3 linked regions of the Solitalea lacus genome follow. The protein of the gene in region 1 interacts with the protein of each later gene in a pairwise test. Links are inferred from orthologs where the notes say so. Each region holds a gene or a part of one and is shown in the gene's direction. Other genes may lie near its edges.

Region 1 (4,914 bases):
CGTGATGATGTGTTTGTTTTTAGAAGATAAGCGCGAGTTTTAATACATTGTTCTAAGGCTAGCCAAGGTTTCTCACTTAAACCTTGAAAGGCATCTCCCCTGAAAATATGAAATTCAATTCCGTCGATTTGGCTTGATAATCCTTTTAGTGTATTCAATAAAAGTTCCCTGTCGGCTTTATCCAAACTAGTTGAATTTACAATATCTGCTGTTAGTACTGCATAAATCATCACTCTAATATAGATTAATTAATCTATAAAGTAAAATTATAGTCTAATTAAACTATAATTAATTATTATAGACTTAATAATCTATAATTTAAAGGTTTTATGAAGAGGAAGAAATGCTTAACAGAACAAATACCGTTGATATTTAGTTTATTCCAATGTTAATCTACTATCATTTGCAATGTCTGTTCTTTTATCAAAATGAAAATCAACATACTTTGCTTCATCTTTAATACCTTTAATGTTTATTTTAACTCTACCCATTTCAAGGTTGTTTTTATCAAATGCTTTTGCAGTTATAGTCCCTTTATAATTTTCATTAAATATTAAATAGGCAGTTAAAATATTGTCAATATTAGATGAATCACCGGAAACAGTCATTTTGCCAAAATCAATACCAACCTTTTTTAACCTAGCATTTATTTCAATTTTAGGTTCAACAGCTTTTTCTACACCTGTTTTTACACCACTACTAAACTCTCCCAAAGCCTGCCCTGCAACGTCTCCTGTTTTATTTATTTTTTCCTTAATCTTATCTGTAGTACAAGAGTTAAAGATTATAAATGAAATGCTAAATAGTAAATAGTGTAGGTTCAACTTTTTCATATTTCGTTTAATTGTCCTTGTATTAAAGTTTACTTTACCTCCTCAAACCCTTCACCCACTTTAATTCCGAATTTGGAAGCAACAGTTGGGTTATATACACGCTTACGAACTTTCACCACTTCAGGTTTGAGATTACTTGTTTTAGGATCTTTTAAATAAGCAACGGCTTGCTCACCCGATTGATACCCCCATTGATACAAATCTGCTCCAAAGGCTGCAACAGCACCACGTTTAACCAAGCCGGCTTCACTAGTAAATACTGGAACATTGGCTTTGTCACAACTTTTTACAATGGTTTCAAAGGAAGCAAACACAGTATTGTCGGGTAAGGCAAAAAAGGCATCCACCTTCTTAGACAATAATGATTCAACAACCAATTGGGTTTCAGCAGAGCTATTTACAGGCAAAACTACCAATTCCATTCCCGAAGCTTTTGATTGTTTAACAATACTATTGTAGGCATCCACAGATTGCGGTTCTGATTGATTGTAAATTGCGGCCAGGCGTTTAACAGATGGTTTTAGGATTTTTATGAGTGCAACTGACGTGTCTATGTAATTCGTAGTTTCATATACTCCATATAAATTTGCAGGCGGATTGCCAGCCTGATCAGTTAAACCAGCCATTTTAGGGCTTGAAGAAACCATCATAAAAATTGGAATGGATCGCTCTCGTTGTGCTGCAGTAATGGTTGGCAAAGTTGCATTAGTCGCAATTAGTTCAACCTTTTCACTAACGGCATAATTTATAGATTGTATAAGCGTTGGGATATTATTTTGTGCATTACTATAAATAATTTCAATATTTTTTTTGTCTTCAAATCCTCCTTTTTTCAATGCATCATAAAAGCCTTGCTTGGCTTGAGCTAAAGTGGCATCTTCAAAGGCATCAACAAAAGCAATTTTGCGCAATTTTGATTTGCTTGAATTTGAAGTACATCCGAATAAAAAAATAACACAGTAAAGTAAAAGAAATCCTTTTTTCATCTGTTTAATTTGTTTTTTATAGTTTAGGCAACGTTTTTAAAAATCTTTTAATAAAAATCATTACGTTAAACATTGGCATATGTTGATGTAAAGATAAATTTTGAAATCAAAAATTCTGTACGCTACTAAAATATGATTGCAATTAATTCTAAACTACCTCAGGTTGGTGCTTCAATTTTTCCTGTTATGACGGGATTGGCAATTGAGTATAAGGCAGTTAATTTAGCTCAAGGGTTTCCTGACTTTCCTACTTCGCCCCAATTAATCAGTTTGGTGAATGACTATATGAAAAAGGGCATGAACCAATATGCCCCACCTGCAGGAATATTGCCTCTCCGCGAGCGCATAGCTGAAATGACCTATAGCTTAACAGGGAAAAATTACTGTGCAGATACAGAAGTGACCATTACTGCCGGAGGTACTCAAGCTATATTTTCTGTAATTGAGGCCTTTATTAGAGATGGTGACGAAGTAATCATTTTTGAGCCTGCTTACGATTGTTATTCGCCAAACATCCGCGTACATGGTGGTATTCCACGGCCTATCGAACTAGCTCCTCCTGATTATAAAATTGACTGGGAGAAAGTAAAAAAGTTGATTTCGCATAAAACACGAATGATTATGCTCAATACTCCACATAATCCTACAGGAACAGTTTTGAGTAAGAGTGATATTGATGAACTCATTAAGATTGTGAAAGGTACCGATATTTTGATTTTGAGCGATGAAGTGTATGAGCATATTATTTTCGACGGTAAAACTCATCATAGTGTTGCAAAATATCCCGAACTGGCAGAACGTAGTTTGATTGTTTCATCATTTGGAAAAACATTTCATACTACAGGTTGGCGTATGGGGTACTTATTAGGTCCGGATTATTTAATGGCTGAAATTCGTAAGTTGCAACAGTTCGCAATTTATACTTGCGTTACCCCTATTCAATATGCCCTCGCCGATTTTATGGCTATCCCTGATAATTACTTAAGTATAAAAGAGATGTATCAGCAAAAGCGAGATTATTTTGCTGGTTTAATGAAAAATACCAAGTTTGATTTGCTACCAGTGGCAGGTTCTTATTTTCAGACGGCTCATTACAACAAAATTTCAGATGAAGGTGATTATGATTTTGCTGTTCGTATAACAAAAGAGTTTGGTGTAGCAACTATTCCTACTTCTGTTTTTTATACAAGTTCAGCTGATCATAAAGTAATCCGTTTTTGTTTTGCTAAAACTGAGGAGACACTGAATAAAGCGGTAGAAAGATTGATGAAAATTTAAGGTTCTTTGATGATCATAACATAAACATGAAATCTAATATAACCATAACTATCATACAAACTGCATTGTATTGGGAGAACATTGATGCCAATTTATCAATGTTGGGGCAAAAAATGCTTGCATTAAAAGAAAAAACAGACCTAATAATTTTACCGGAAATGTTCAGTACCGGTTTTACCATGAATGCATCAATGTTGGCAGAACAAGCCAAAGGTAAAACCGTAAGATGGTTAGCTGAAATGGCTGGCCATATGAACGCCGTAATAACAGGAAGCATAATTGTTGAAGAGCAGAATAAGTTCTACAATCGTTTGGTTTGGATGCGTCCGGATGGCAGTTTTGAAACATATGATAAACGGCATCTTTTTGGTTTAGGTAAAGAGGATGATACCTATGCAGCTGGAGATAAAAAGCTATTGGTTGATCTTAAGGGCTGGAATATATGCCCGATGATTTGTTATGATCTGCGTTTTCCTGTTTGGGCTCGAAATAAAAAAGATAATCCGTATGATTTATATCTGATTGTGGCCAACTGGCCTGAGCGTCGCTCCCTGCATTGGAAAACTCTTTTGCCAGCCAGAGCTATTGAAAATCAGAGTTATGTTGTAGGTGTGAATCGGGTTGGTAATGATGGAAATGAAATTTACCATAGCGGAAATAGTATGATTATTGCTCCTGATGGCGTTGTGTTATATCATAAAGAACATGATGAAGATATGTTTACTTTAGAGCTATCTGGTGAGACCTTGGAATTTGTGCGTAGAGCATTTCCCTTTTTAAAAGATCAGGACGATTTTAATATAAAGAGAGTGTAAGCACTATCCAGTGATAAAAACGAAAAAGGGCAATTTTACAATTGCCCAGGCTCTTGGTTTTGATTAAATTATGCCTTTTACAAGGCTAATGTTTTGTGTTTCAGTATAATAAATTAATCCTCTTTTTGAAAGAAGGATTAAGTATTTAGCTTTGAGAACAACTACGACAACAAGTGCCGCAGTTGTAACTATGAAGAAAAGAAGGTTATTTTATTCCTTTTAAAATCCCCTACTGGGATTAAGACAAATATCCTCATTCTTACCACCCAAACAAATGGACTATGCAAGGGAATTCATGTACTTTTCATACGATTTTCGCCGTGATTCTAATCGTTATATGTTAATTATCAGGTATTTATATTTAGTGGTAAGGTTTTTATAGTAAGAAAACAAATGAGAATGTAACTTATTTATACGAACGAAGGGCAATTGTATAATTGCCCTTGATCTTGGTCTTTCGGTTAAATTATGCCTTATGGCTAATATTTTGTTTTTCTTACTTAAAAAACAACTACGACAACGAGTGCCGCAGTTGTTACTATGAAGAAAATTTGATTAATTGTCTAATTATCAACTTTTTGTACTGATGCAAATTTCCCCTTAATTGCCTTTTGAATCAATGGACTATGCTAGGGAATGCATGTACTTTTCACACGATTTTTGGTGTAGTTATAATTTTATACATTCATTATCAAATAGTTGTGATTTAATGATTAGGTTTTTATGGGAAGAAAACAAATGAGAATGTAATTTATTTAGACGAACAAAGGGCAATTGTAAAATTGCCCTTCTTGGTTTTTCGGTTAAATTATGCCAATGGCTAATATTTTGTGTTTCTTACTTTAAAAAACAACTACGACAACGAGTGTCGCAGTTGTATCTATGAAGAAAATTTATTAATGGTCTTATTATCAGTTGTTTGTATTGATGCAAATTTCATCTTAATTACCTTTTGAATCAATGGACTATGCGAGGGAATGCATGTACTTTTAATATGATTTT
Region 2 (5,689 bases), 970 kb from region 1 along the record:
TTTTCTTCCACATCAACAGCAGCGCTATCAGTCAAGTATTGATAGCCTTCATACATTATGGGAGATACGTACCTTCCTTTAGGCAAGAAGTTCTCTGTTAAAAAATGTTGTCCGGTGGCGTTACTGCCTTCGAATTGCCAAGGATTGGTTTTATTAGCGGTATCCAAACTTATTTTTATTGAGTTGCCTTTTTGTACATACAAGAAGGCTTTTTTGTCCAATACCTTTATTGTTATCGGGCCGGTTTCATCTTCTTTAAGTGGAATTGATAAGGTTCCCGAATTTGAGATTTTTGCATGTCTTTCGTTGCCCGCAAAATAATTATGATTAATAGGTATGCTTATAGTTACATCATCGTTTTTAGCATTTCTGACATTCAATTCAATTGTTGCGATTTGCGCATGTGCTACTGTATACGCACAGGTAAACAATATAAAACTCAGTAGGAGTTGTCTCATAAAAAATATTAGGTTATAAATAAATGTATCCTGTAAATTGTAAGTATCAGAAAATAAAGATGTTTGGTATTTATTGAAGCGCTAATTTTTTCCTCTATCTATAAGAAATTTTCGTTATTTATTCATACGATTGAGATTAGATGTTAAAAAATGTTTTCCTTTTGAAATTGATGTGGAATGAATATAATTAACCACAGGTTAAATGCAAAATTATTTAAGTAATAATTAATAATAATTAGTTAAAATACAGATTTATGACTTCAACTCTTTGTCCGGCCTAAGAAACAATTACTCGCACAGGTTTGTTGGTAATGAAAGTCAGTCCTTATCCCTGAAATCTGGATAAACACTAAAAACGAGGATTATGGAAGCGATTCAAAAATTAGAACTGATGGATAAAATCCTTCGGGAAATGGAGGATTTGAAAAATAGTGAGGCGGCCGTGGTTCAAAAAATTGCGAAGATGGATATCGATAATATGACTTTGAGCGACAAAGAGCTTGACGACAAGTTAATCGATGTGCATACAGAAGCCGCAAACTTGGTTGATCATATAACGGAAGTTCAAATCGAGTTCGAAATGAAACGAAACAGGTTTGAAATTGAATATCATCCTACAACTCCTAAGTCGGAAGGCAAATAAGAAGGAACGGATAACATATGGGCGAGCGGTTGATGCCCGCTAACTGAAACAGGTTTTCAACAACCTCTTAACAATTCCGGCTTTTCATTACCTTTGAAATTCCTTTATTTTAGATATTGTTAATTTTCAATAGGTTGATAGTCTAGGTTTTAGGCTTTTAATTATTGATCAAGGACTCTCAAAGAAATGCCTGAATTCAGTCACCTGCACGTACATACTCAGTTTTCCCTGCTCGATGGAGCTGCGGATATCTCCAAGCTTTTTAAAAAGGCGGCCAATGACGGCATGCGCGCTCTTGCCATTACCGACCATGGTAACATGTTCGGCGTGTTCAAGTTCGTTGCCGAAGCCGGTAAGCATGATAACAAGGTAAAACCGATTGTTGGTTGTGAGTTCTATGTAGTGGCCGATCGTCATGAAAAGAAGTTTTCCAAAGAGAAAAAAGATAAGCGCTATCACCAGTTGTTCCTTGCCAAAAACGCCAATGGCTATAAGAATCTTACCAAGCTTTGTTCGTATGGATACATGGAGGGGTTATACAGTAAGTGGCCTCGTATTGATAAGGAATTGATTTTAAAATATCATGAAGACCTTATTGCTACTACCTGTTGTATTGGGGCTTCGGTTCCGCAGGCCATTTTAAATGAGGGCGAAGAAGCAGCAGAAAAGGAATTTAAATGGTGGTTGGATATTTTCGGTGAAGATTATTATATCGAACTGCAGCGCCATAATCTGCCCGAACAAGTAAAAGTGAACGAAGTGCTTCTTCGCTTTGCTAAAAAATACAATGTAAAGGTGATTGCATCCAATGATTCGCACTATGTGGATCAGGCAGATGCCAATGCCCATGATATTTTGCTGTGTATTAACACCGGTGATATTCAGTCGACTCCAATTGCAACGGATGAGGAAGGTGGTAAAGGTTATCGTTTTGGTTTCCCTAACGACCAGTTCTTCTTCAAAACTCAGGCAGAGATGAATGCCTTGTTTCATGACATTCCGGAAGCAATTGATAATACCAATGAGATTGTCGATAAGGTTGACCTGCTGAAACTAAAGCAAGACATTTTGCTTCCGAACTTCCCAATTCCACCGGGCTTTGTCGATCAGATGCAATATCTGGAGCATATTACCTGGGAAGGAGCAAGGGCACGGTATGGAGATGACCTGACACCGGATAAGGAAGAACGTATCAATTTTGAGCTGCATACCATTCGTACAATGGGATTTGCCGGTTACTTCCTTATCGTATCCGATTTCATTAAGGCCGGACGCGATATGGGCGTATTCATTGGTCCGGGCCGTGGTTCAGCTGCGGGTTCAGCCGTGGCTTATTGTATCGGTATCACCAATATTGACCCGATTAAATACAATCTCCTGTTTGAGCGTTTCCTGAATCCCGATCGTAAGTCAATGCCCGATATTGATACGGACTTCGACGACGAGGGCCGTCAGCGCGTGATTGATTATGTGGTTGATAAATATGGCAAGACACAGGTAGCACAAATCATTACCTACGGCTCCATGGCCGCCAAGATGAGTATCAAAGACGTGGCTCGTGCCTTGGATTTACCTTTGCCCGATTCGAATGCCATGGCCAAACTCGTACCTGATAAGCCTGGTATTTCTTTGGATAGGGTGATGAACGCCCCTATCGATGGGGATAAATCACTGAAAGATAAAGAGGGACTTGGTCCTGAAGATATAGAGAACGTGAAGCAGCTTCGCGAAATTCGTGAAGGATCTGATCTTCGTTCTAAAGTAATTAAGGAAGCCCTGATTTTGGAGGGTTCTATCCGCGGAACAGGTATCCACGCAGCGGGTATCATCATTGCCCCAGAAGATTTAACGAATATCGTTCCCGTAGCAGTAGCCAAAGATTCTGATCTGTTGGTTACGCAGTACGAGGGAAAGGTAATTGAAGATGCCGGCGTAATCAAGATGGACTTTTTGGGTTTGAAGACCCTTACCATTATCCGTGATGCGTTGCGTATGATCAAGGAAAATCATGGAGTAGAATTCGATATTGATTATATCCCGTTGGATGATCAGAAGACCTTTGAGCTTTACCAACGTGGCGAAACCAATGGTACGTTCCAGTTTGAGAGTCCGGGTATGCAGAAATACCTGAAAGATCTGGTGCCCGATAAGTTCGAAGACTTGATTGCCATGAACGCCCTGTATCGTCCGGGACCGATCGAGTACATTCCCGACTTTATTGAGCGTAAACATGGACGTAAAGCGGTAGAATATGACTTGGCCGACATGGAGGAATACCTCTTCGATACCTATGGGATTACCGTTTATCAGGAGCAGGTGATGTTGCTTTCGCAGAAACTTGCCAACTTTACCAAAGGTGATGCCGACGTGCTGCGTAAAGCGATGGGTAAAAAAGACCGTAAAACGTTGGATAAACTGAAACCGCAGTTTATTGATAATGCCAAAGAAAAAGGGCATGATGCCAAAGTGTTAGAAAAAGTTTGGACTGACTGGGAGGCCTTTGCATCTTACGCGTTCAATAAATCGCACTCCACCTGCTATGCATTCGTTGCCTATCAAACTGCTTACTTAAAAGCGCATTATCCGGCTGAATATATGGCTTCGGTATTAACTCATACCAAAGGACAGATTGATAAGATCACTTTCTTCATGGAAGAGTGTAAACGTATCGGTGTGCCAGTTTTGGGTCCTGATGTGAATGAAAGTGCGCTTCACTTTACTGCAACTAAGAAAGGGCAGATTCGTTTCGGTTTGTCGGGTATTAAAGGTTTGGGTGAAGCGGCCATTGAGAGTTTGGTGACCGAACGTAAAGAGAATGGTCCTTATGAATCGGTTTATGATTTTGCCAGAAGAGTGAATTTACGTGCGGTTAATAAGAAATCATGGGAGAATTTAGTGTATTCAGGAGCTTTCGATTGCTATGGAGAGTACCATCGTGCACAATACTTTGGTGTAAACATTTCGGATCGATTAAATGGTATTGAACGCCTGGTGAAATACGGAAACGATTTCGTTGCCAACCAAAACAGCGCTCAGAACTCATTGTTTGGAGGGACGGCGGATGCCCATGTGCCGGAACCACCACTTCCGGATTCGGAAGAGTGGAGTTTGTTGCAGAAGTTGAGTTTCGAGAAAGAGGTTGTTGGAATGTACATTTCCGGCCATCCTTTGGATGATTATAAGCTGGAAATTGAGAATTTCTGTAATTCTCAGATAATTGATTTAGCAACTCCAAAACCAGGAACATTGGTAGTGGCAGGTATTATTACTTCGGCTGAAGAGCGTTTAACCAAACATGGAAAACCATTTGGCGGATTCACTTTCGAAGATTATTCGGGTAGTCATCGGATGATTATGTTTTCAGAGGATTATCTAAAAAATAAACACTTCTTCCAGTCGGGACTATTGGTATTTGTTCGAGGCTCGTTTAAACCTCGTTTCGGTCAGGCTGATAATTTAGAGTTCAAGGTGGAAAGCATACAATTACTGTCGGAAATACGGGAGAAAATGGCAAAGAATGTTACTCTATCGTTTCCACTGCATGAACTTACGTTAGAATTTATTGATAATCTGGAAGCATTATGTAAAGCTAATCCGGGTAATTGTAAACTAAAGTTGAATGTGATTGATGCACTTGAACGGATTGTGTTAGATCTTCCTTCAAAATCGATAAAAGTAGATCCAAATAACAATTTCATGAGTGAGATTGGAAAGTTTAAGAATGTAAACTTTAGTTTGAATTAGTCTTTTGAATTTTAAAAATAATGGCCTCAGTATTAAAATATTGAGGCTTTTTTGATGTTTACATCTTTTTTGTTACTAAATCTTTACTTTGAATTAATTACTTAAATGAATATTTGATAATTAATTATTAAATAACGTAATCAAAAATGAAACATCTATTTGCTATTGTTGTCCTAGTTGCAACATCTATTGCGGCTAATGCACAAATTAATAAAGGGAATCAATCGATTGGGCTTAGTTTTAGTTCTAGGAATAGTAATTACACTGTAAGTGGAGTTAATGTATACACGAGTGATCAAAGTAATTTTTCAGTTAACATTGACTATGCTTATTTTATAAAAGATAAGGTTTCATTGGGACTATTTGCAGGTTTTGGTAAGAATGATGCTAGGTACGATAATTCAAGTAATGGCACCGATCAAAATAGTAAGAATTATACCGCAGGTGTCTTTGGTAAGCAATACTTTATGTTCGGAAATAAATTTGGTGCATTTGGGGCCGCAAACTTATCAACAACGATTGCTAAAAGTCATAATTACGATGCTAATGCATCACTGCTCCTAAGTAATTATAAATATTTTAATGTTGGTCTTGGTTTGCAAGGTGGTATAGCATTCTTTCCATTTAAACGATTAAGCTGTGAGGCCGGAATTGGGGCTGTAAATATAGGATATTCAAAAAATAAATCTTTTAATTCAAATGATGAGTTAGATTCTGACAGTTCAGTTTCTTTATTTGATTTCTCTTTTGCAAAATCACTTGATAATATAATGTTTACCCTTCGATACCACTTTGGTTTCAAGAAGTAATTATGTTAATTAAATTTCTTCAGTTATTGCTTAAA
Region 3 (4,501 bases), 1.7 Mb from region 1 along the record:
CTACTACGAGTTCGGTACTTTAATTGGATTTGCAGGCCTGTTCGTATTCTTTATGTTAAGAGGATTGAGCAAAGCGCCAATGGCTCCTAAAAATCACCCATATTTAGAAGAGAGTACTCACCACCATATTCCAAATATCTAATCGTTATAAATTGACTATGTCGATACTTAAAAAAATATCATTTTTTGCTTCTGCAGCCGTTGCTACATTGTATACCAATGTGGCAATGGCCCAGGCTGCAACTGCTGATGCAGGTGCCGAGGCTGCAAAAGCTGCTGCACGTACCGAAATGTGGTTAACCGTAGCACTTTACATACTAATATTTATTGCTGCCGGTTTCATTTTGAGCGTTGTTGGTAAAGCCTTAAAAGTTTATGAATTAACAGCTTCCGCTACCGGAAAGAAAAAAGGAATTAACTGGAACTCTATACATGCCACTTTATTCCTTGTTATCGGTTTCTTAGGTTTATACGGTGCATTTTGGGAGATAGTTCATCATGGTAAAATGCTTTTGCCTGAACCAGCTTCTGCCCATGGCGTTAAAACCGATAATTTATTACACGTAACATTCTATATTACTTTTACGGTATTTTTATTAACACACATTGTATTGTTTACTTATGTGTATTTATACAGAGCCCGTAAAAACAGAACTGCTTACTACTATCCTCACAACGACAACTTAGAGAAAGTTTGGACCTTGGTTCCGGCTATCGTACTGAGTATTTTGGTGTTCTTTGGATGGAAAACGTGGACTGGCATTATGTATCCTTCGAATTTGAAAGACGCCATTAAAGTTGAAGCAGTAGCAGAGCAATTTAAATGGACTGTTCGTTATGCAGGTAAAGATAATGAGTTAGGTCCTCGTAACTACCGTTTAATTGGCGGAGATAACGTGTTGGGTGTTAAGTTTGATGACCAAAAATCTCATGATGACTTTTTCCCTCAAGAAATTGTATTGCCAGTAAATAAAACAGTTCAATTCCAATTTGGAGCTAAGGATGTGATTCACTCTGCATATATGCCTCACTTCCGTGTTCAAATGAACTGTGTACCAGGTATGAATACTTACTTTACTTTTACTCCAACCATCACTACCAATGAGATGCGTTCGAAAGTAAATGACCCTAATTTTGATTACTTGTTGTACTGTAACAAAATTTGTGGAGCGTCACACTTCAATATGAAGTTTGTGATTAAAGTAGTAAGTGATAAAGAATACAGAGCATGGTTAAAAACTCAAACACCTTTCTGGGTGAAAAAGAATGAGAAACCAGCTCCAGCTGCACCAGCAGAAACACCTGCAGCTCCTGCTGATTCATCAAAAACTGATACAGCAGCTGCAAGCAAAACATTGGCAATTAATATTAAGTAATTAGAGCGAATAATAATATAATCATGGCTTCTCAAGTTATTTCTCCTGAGGCAGTTCATCATCACGATGTTCATGGCCACGATGCTCACGGGCATCACCATGAAACATTTTGGTCTAAATATGTTTTTAGTATGGACCATAAGATGATTGCCAAACAATTCCTTATCACCGGTATCATTATGGGTGTTATTGGAATGATATTTTCAATCATCTTCCGTATTCAATTGGCATGGCCAGATAAAGAATTTCCATTATTTGAAGTTATTTTAGGTAAATGGGGTGAAGGTGGTCGCCTAAATCCATCATTTTACCTGTCGTTGGTAACCATTCACGGTACCATCATGGTATTCTTTGTATTAACGGCCGGCTTAAGCGGTACTTTCTCTAACCTGCTAATTCCTTATCAGGTAGGTGCCCGTGATATGGCCTCTCCGTTTATGAACATGCTTTCATACTGGTTCTTCTTCATGGCCAGTGTTGTTATGGTGTCATCGTTCTTCGTAGAAACCGGTCCTGCAGGTCCAGGATGGACGATTTATCCTCCATTATCGGCATTACCGAAAGCTATGCCTGGTTCAGGTACAGGTATGACTTTGTGGTTAATCTCAATGGCAATGTTCGTTGCTTCATCATTGATGGGTGGGATTAACTATATCAGTACCATATTGAATATGCGTACTAAAGGTATGTCAATGACTCGCATGCCGTTAACTATTTGGGCATTCTTGTTAACTGCAGTATTAGGTTTATTATCTTTCCCTGTATTATTCGCTGCTGTTATTTTGTTGATTTTTGACCGTAGCTTTGGTACCAGTTTCTACCTTTCAGATATTTATATCGGTGGTGAGGCGTTGCCAAATACCGGAGGTAGCCCAATTTTGTTCCAGCACTTGTTCTGGTTCTTGGGTCACCCTGAGGTTTATATCATCATCATGCCTGCATTGGGTCTTACTTCTGAAATTATTGCAACTAATGCGCGTAAACCAATTTTCGGTTACCGTGCAATGATTGGTTCATTATTAGGTATCTCGTTCCTTTCATTTATCGTATGGGGTCACCACATGTTCGTAACGGGTATGAATCCTTTCTTAGGATCGGTGTTCATGTTCACTACCTTGATCATTGCGGTACCATCTGCAGTAAAGACTTTTAACTACCTGGCAACCTTGTGGAAAGGTAACATCCGTTTCACTCCAGCTATGTTGTTCGCTATTGGTTTGGTATCATTCTTTATCTCTGGTGGTGTTACCGGTTTGTGGTTAGGTAACCCTTCAATGGATATCAACTTACATGATACTTATTTCGTAGTTGCCCACTTCCATATTGTAATGGGTTGTTCTGCGATCTTTGGTATGCTTGCAGGTGTTTACCACTGGTATCCTAAATTGTTTGGTAAGATGATGGATGCCAAATTAGGTTATTTACACTTCTGGTTAACCTTTATTTCGGCTTACCTGGTATTCTTCCCAATGCACTTTATGGGCTTAGATGGCGTTCCTCGTCGTTATTATACCTTTACTGAGTTTGAAATGTTTACTAAGTGGTTATCATTGAACAAATTCATTACAATTGCAGCTATCTTAGGTGCTATTGCTCAAGTATTGTTCTTATACAACTTCTTTGTAAATATTTTCAAAGGTAAACGTGCTCCTCAAAATCCTTGGGAATCAAATACGCTAGAGTGGACTACTCCTGTTGAGCACTTCCACGGCAACTGGCCAGGTGAAATTCCTGCAGTTTACCGTTGGCCATATGATTACAGTAAACCAGGTGCTGAAAAAGATTTCATCCCTCAAACTGTGTCATTATCAGAAACAATTAGCTCTAATACTCCGCATGATTTTGGTTATCATGGTGATGAATCACAATTTGTGCACGAGTTTTATCAGCCGAAAATTTTAACAGTCTCACAAGAGCAAAAAGCTTCTGAGACTAACTAATAATGAAAATTTAGGTAGTGGCCAAGTTTGAGTCGCTACCTAAACTTTTATCCAAACAATGCAGAATCGTTCCGAAAGAAAGTTCTTATCCGTTTGTTTAGTAACACTTATCCTTACTTATCTGGTTATTATTGCTGGTGGAGTGGTAAGAAGTACGGGTTCAGGTATGGGGTGTCCCGATTGGCCTAAATGTTTTGGTCATTTCGTTCCGCCAACTACAGTTGATGAATTAACCTTTTCAGAAGGTAAATTCTTTAAAAAAGGGTACATCGTAATTTGGAACGAGGCACTGTATAAAGCAAAGCAAGATTTTACAACCGGAAAAGAGTTTAATCCCAGCGATTGGGAGAAATACACTAAGCATGATTATGCAAAATTTAATGTGTATCATACCTGGACCGAGTATGTAAATCGACTTACTGGCGTTCTTTTAGGTTTGGGAGCTATTGTTACCGTTTTCTTTGCCCGTACCTTTTTAAGAGGTAATAAACGCAGCGTTTTTTGGTGGAGTCTGTTTAACCTTTTTTTAATTGGTTTTCAGGGTTGGCTGGGTGCAAAAGTGGTTGAAAGTAACCTTAAAACATACATGGTTACTATACATATGTTTGTTGCAATGGTGATTTTGGCTTTATACATATTTATCTATGAGGAAGCCAGAGCTCGCAAATTTGCCTCTGATGATTTCATTGGAGTAAACCTCAAGCGTGTGAAGTGGTTAATCGGGGTGCTTCTAGCATTAACAATAGTTCAAATGTTAATAGGAACTCAGGTTCGTGAGACTATTGATGAGATTGCAGCTGTGTTAAACTATGCTGGAAGAGAGCAATGGGTAAACCGTGTAGGTTTTTTGTTTTACTCACATCGGGAGTTAGCTATTCTTGTTGTGGTAATAACAGGTCTTCTGTTTTATCAAATAAGAAAGAATACTGATAATGCGGTTGCAAAGTTGATCAAATACAATCTGTTTTTAGTTTTTGCACAGATTTTAACGGGTGTTGTTTTGGCTTGGATGGCTTTACCGCCAGCTTTTCAAACAATGCATCTTGTTTTTGGTTCTTTGATGTTTGGAGTGCAGTTTTGGGCTGTTTTATGTTTGTTAAGAATTAAGGCAACAGCAAGTGTTGCCACTAAAGTATAGAAACGTGTTGTTAGAAAAATCAGTTAAAGCCGATATTTCAACCGTAA

The links. Proteins that work in one complex are often made in the same cells at the same time.
Region 2: the proteins of L2B55_RS10675 (region 1) and dnaE interact in binary tests that used the Escherichia coli proteins (3 or more experiments, as listed by UniProt). The link is inferred for Solitalea lacus from one-to-one orthologs.
Region 3: the proteins of L2B55_RS10675 (region 1) and L2B55_RS18015 interact in binary tests that used the Escherichia coli proteins (3 or more experiments, as listed by UniProt). The link is inferred for Solitalea lacus from one-to-one orthologs.

The regions. Positions count from the first base shown.
Region 1 is NZ_CP091740.1:2,519,558-2,524,471, reverse strand. Bases 1,151-4,024 are described here. They hold L2B55_RS10675 (methionine aminotransferase), read left to right. Parts: upstream 1,151-1,951; coding sequence 1,952-3,097; downstream 3,098-4,024. Other genes in these bases: L2B55_RS10670 (amidohydrolase), read left to right, coding at 3,124-3,912; L2B55_RS10680 (ABC transporter substrate-binding protein), read right to left, coding at 1,151-1,819. Also shown: L2B55_RS10690 (SatD family protein), read right to left, coding at 1-230; L2B55_RS10685 (hypothetical protein), read right to left, coding at 378-833; more of L2B55_RS10680, read right to left, coding at 863-1,150. UniProt on the Escherichia coli protein: Shows aminotransferase activity with methionine and histidine as substrates, and to a lesser extent also with phenylalanine.
Region 2 is NZ_CP091740.1:1,550,571-1,556,259, forward strand. What follows is about bases 906-5,045. They hold dnaE (DNA polymerase III subunit alpha), read left to right. Parts: upstream 906-1,287; coding sequence 1,288-4,845; downstream 4,846-5,045. Other genes in these bases: L2B55_RS06560 (hypothetical protein), read left to right, coding at 906-1,101; L2B55_RS06570 (autotransporter outer membrane beta-barrel domain-containing protein), read left to right, coding at 4,992-5,045. In the rest of the region: L2B55_RS06555 (TlpA family protein disulfide reductase), read right to left, coding at 1-458; more of L2B55_RS06560, read left to right, coding at 823-905; more of L2B55_RS06570, read left to right, coding at 5,046-5,654. UniProt on the Escherichia coli protein: DNA polymerase III is a complex, multichain enzyme responsible for most of the replicative synthesis in bacteria. This DNA polymerase also exhibits 3' to 5' exonuclease activity. The alpha chain is the DNA polymerase catalytic subunit.
Region 3 is NZ_CP091740.1:4,185,715-4,190,215, reverse strand. The notes cover bases 906-3,857. They hold L2B55_RS18015 (cytochrome c oxidase subunit I), read left to right. Parts: upstream 906-1,399; coding sequence 1,400-3,316; downstream 3,317-3,857. Other genes in these bases: L2B55_RS18010 (COX15/CtaA family protein), read left to right, coding at 3,375-3,857; L2B55_RS18020 (cytochrome c oxidase subunit II), read left to right, coding at 906-1,376. In the rest of the region: L2B55_RS18025 (quinol:cytochrome C oxidoreductase), read left to right, coding at 1-142; more of L2B55_RS18020, read left to right, coding at 159-905; more of L2B55_RS18010, read left to right, coding at 3,858-4,454; cyoE (heme o synthase), read left to right, coding at 4,459-4,501. UniProt on the Escherichia coli protein: Cytochrome bo(3) ubiquinol oxidase is the terminal enzyme in the aerobic respiratory chain of E.coli that predominates when cells are grown at high aeration.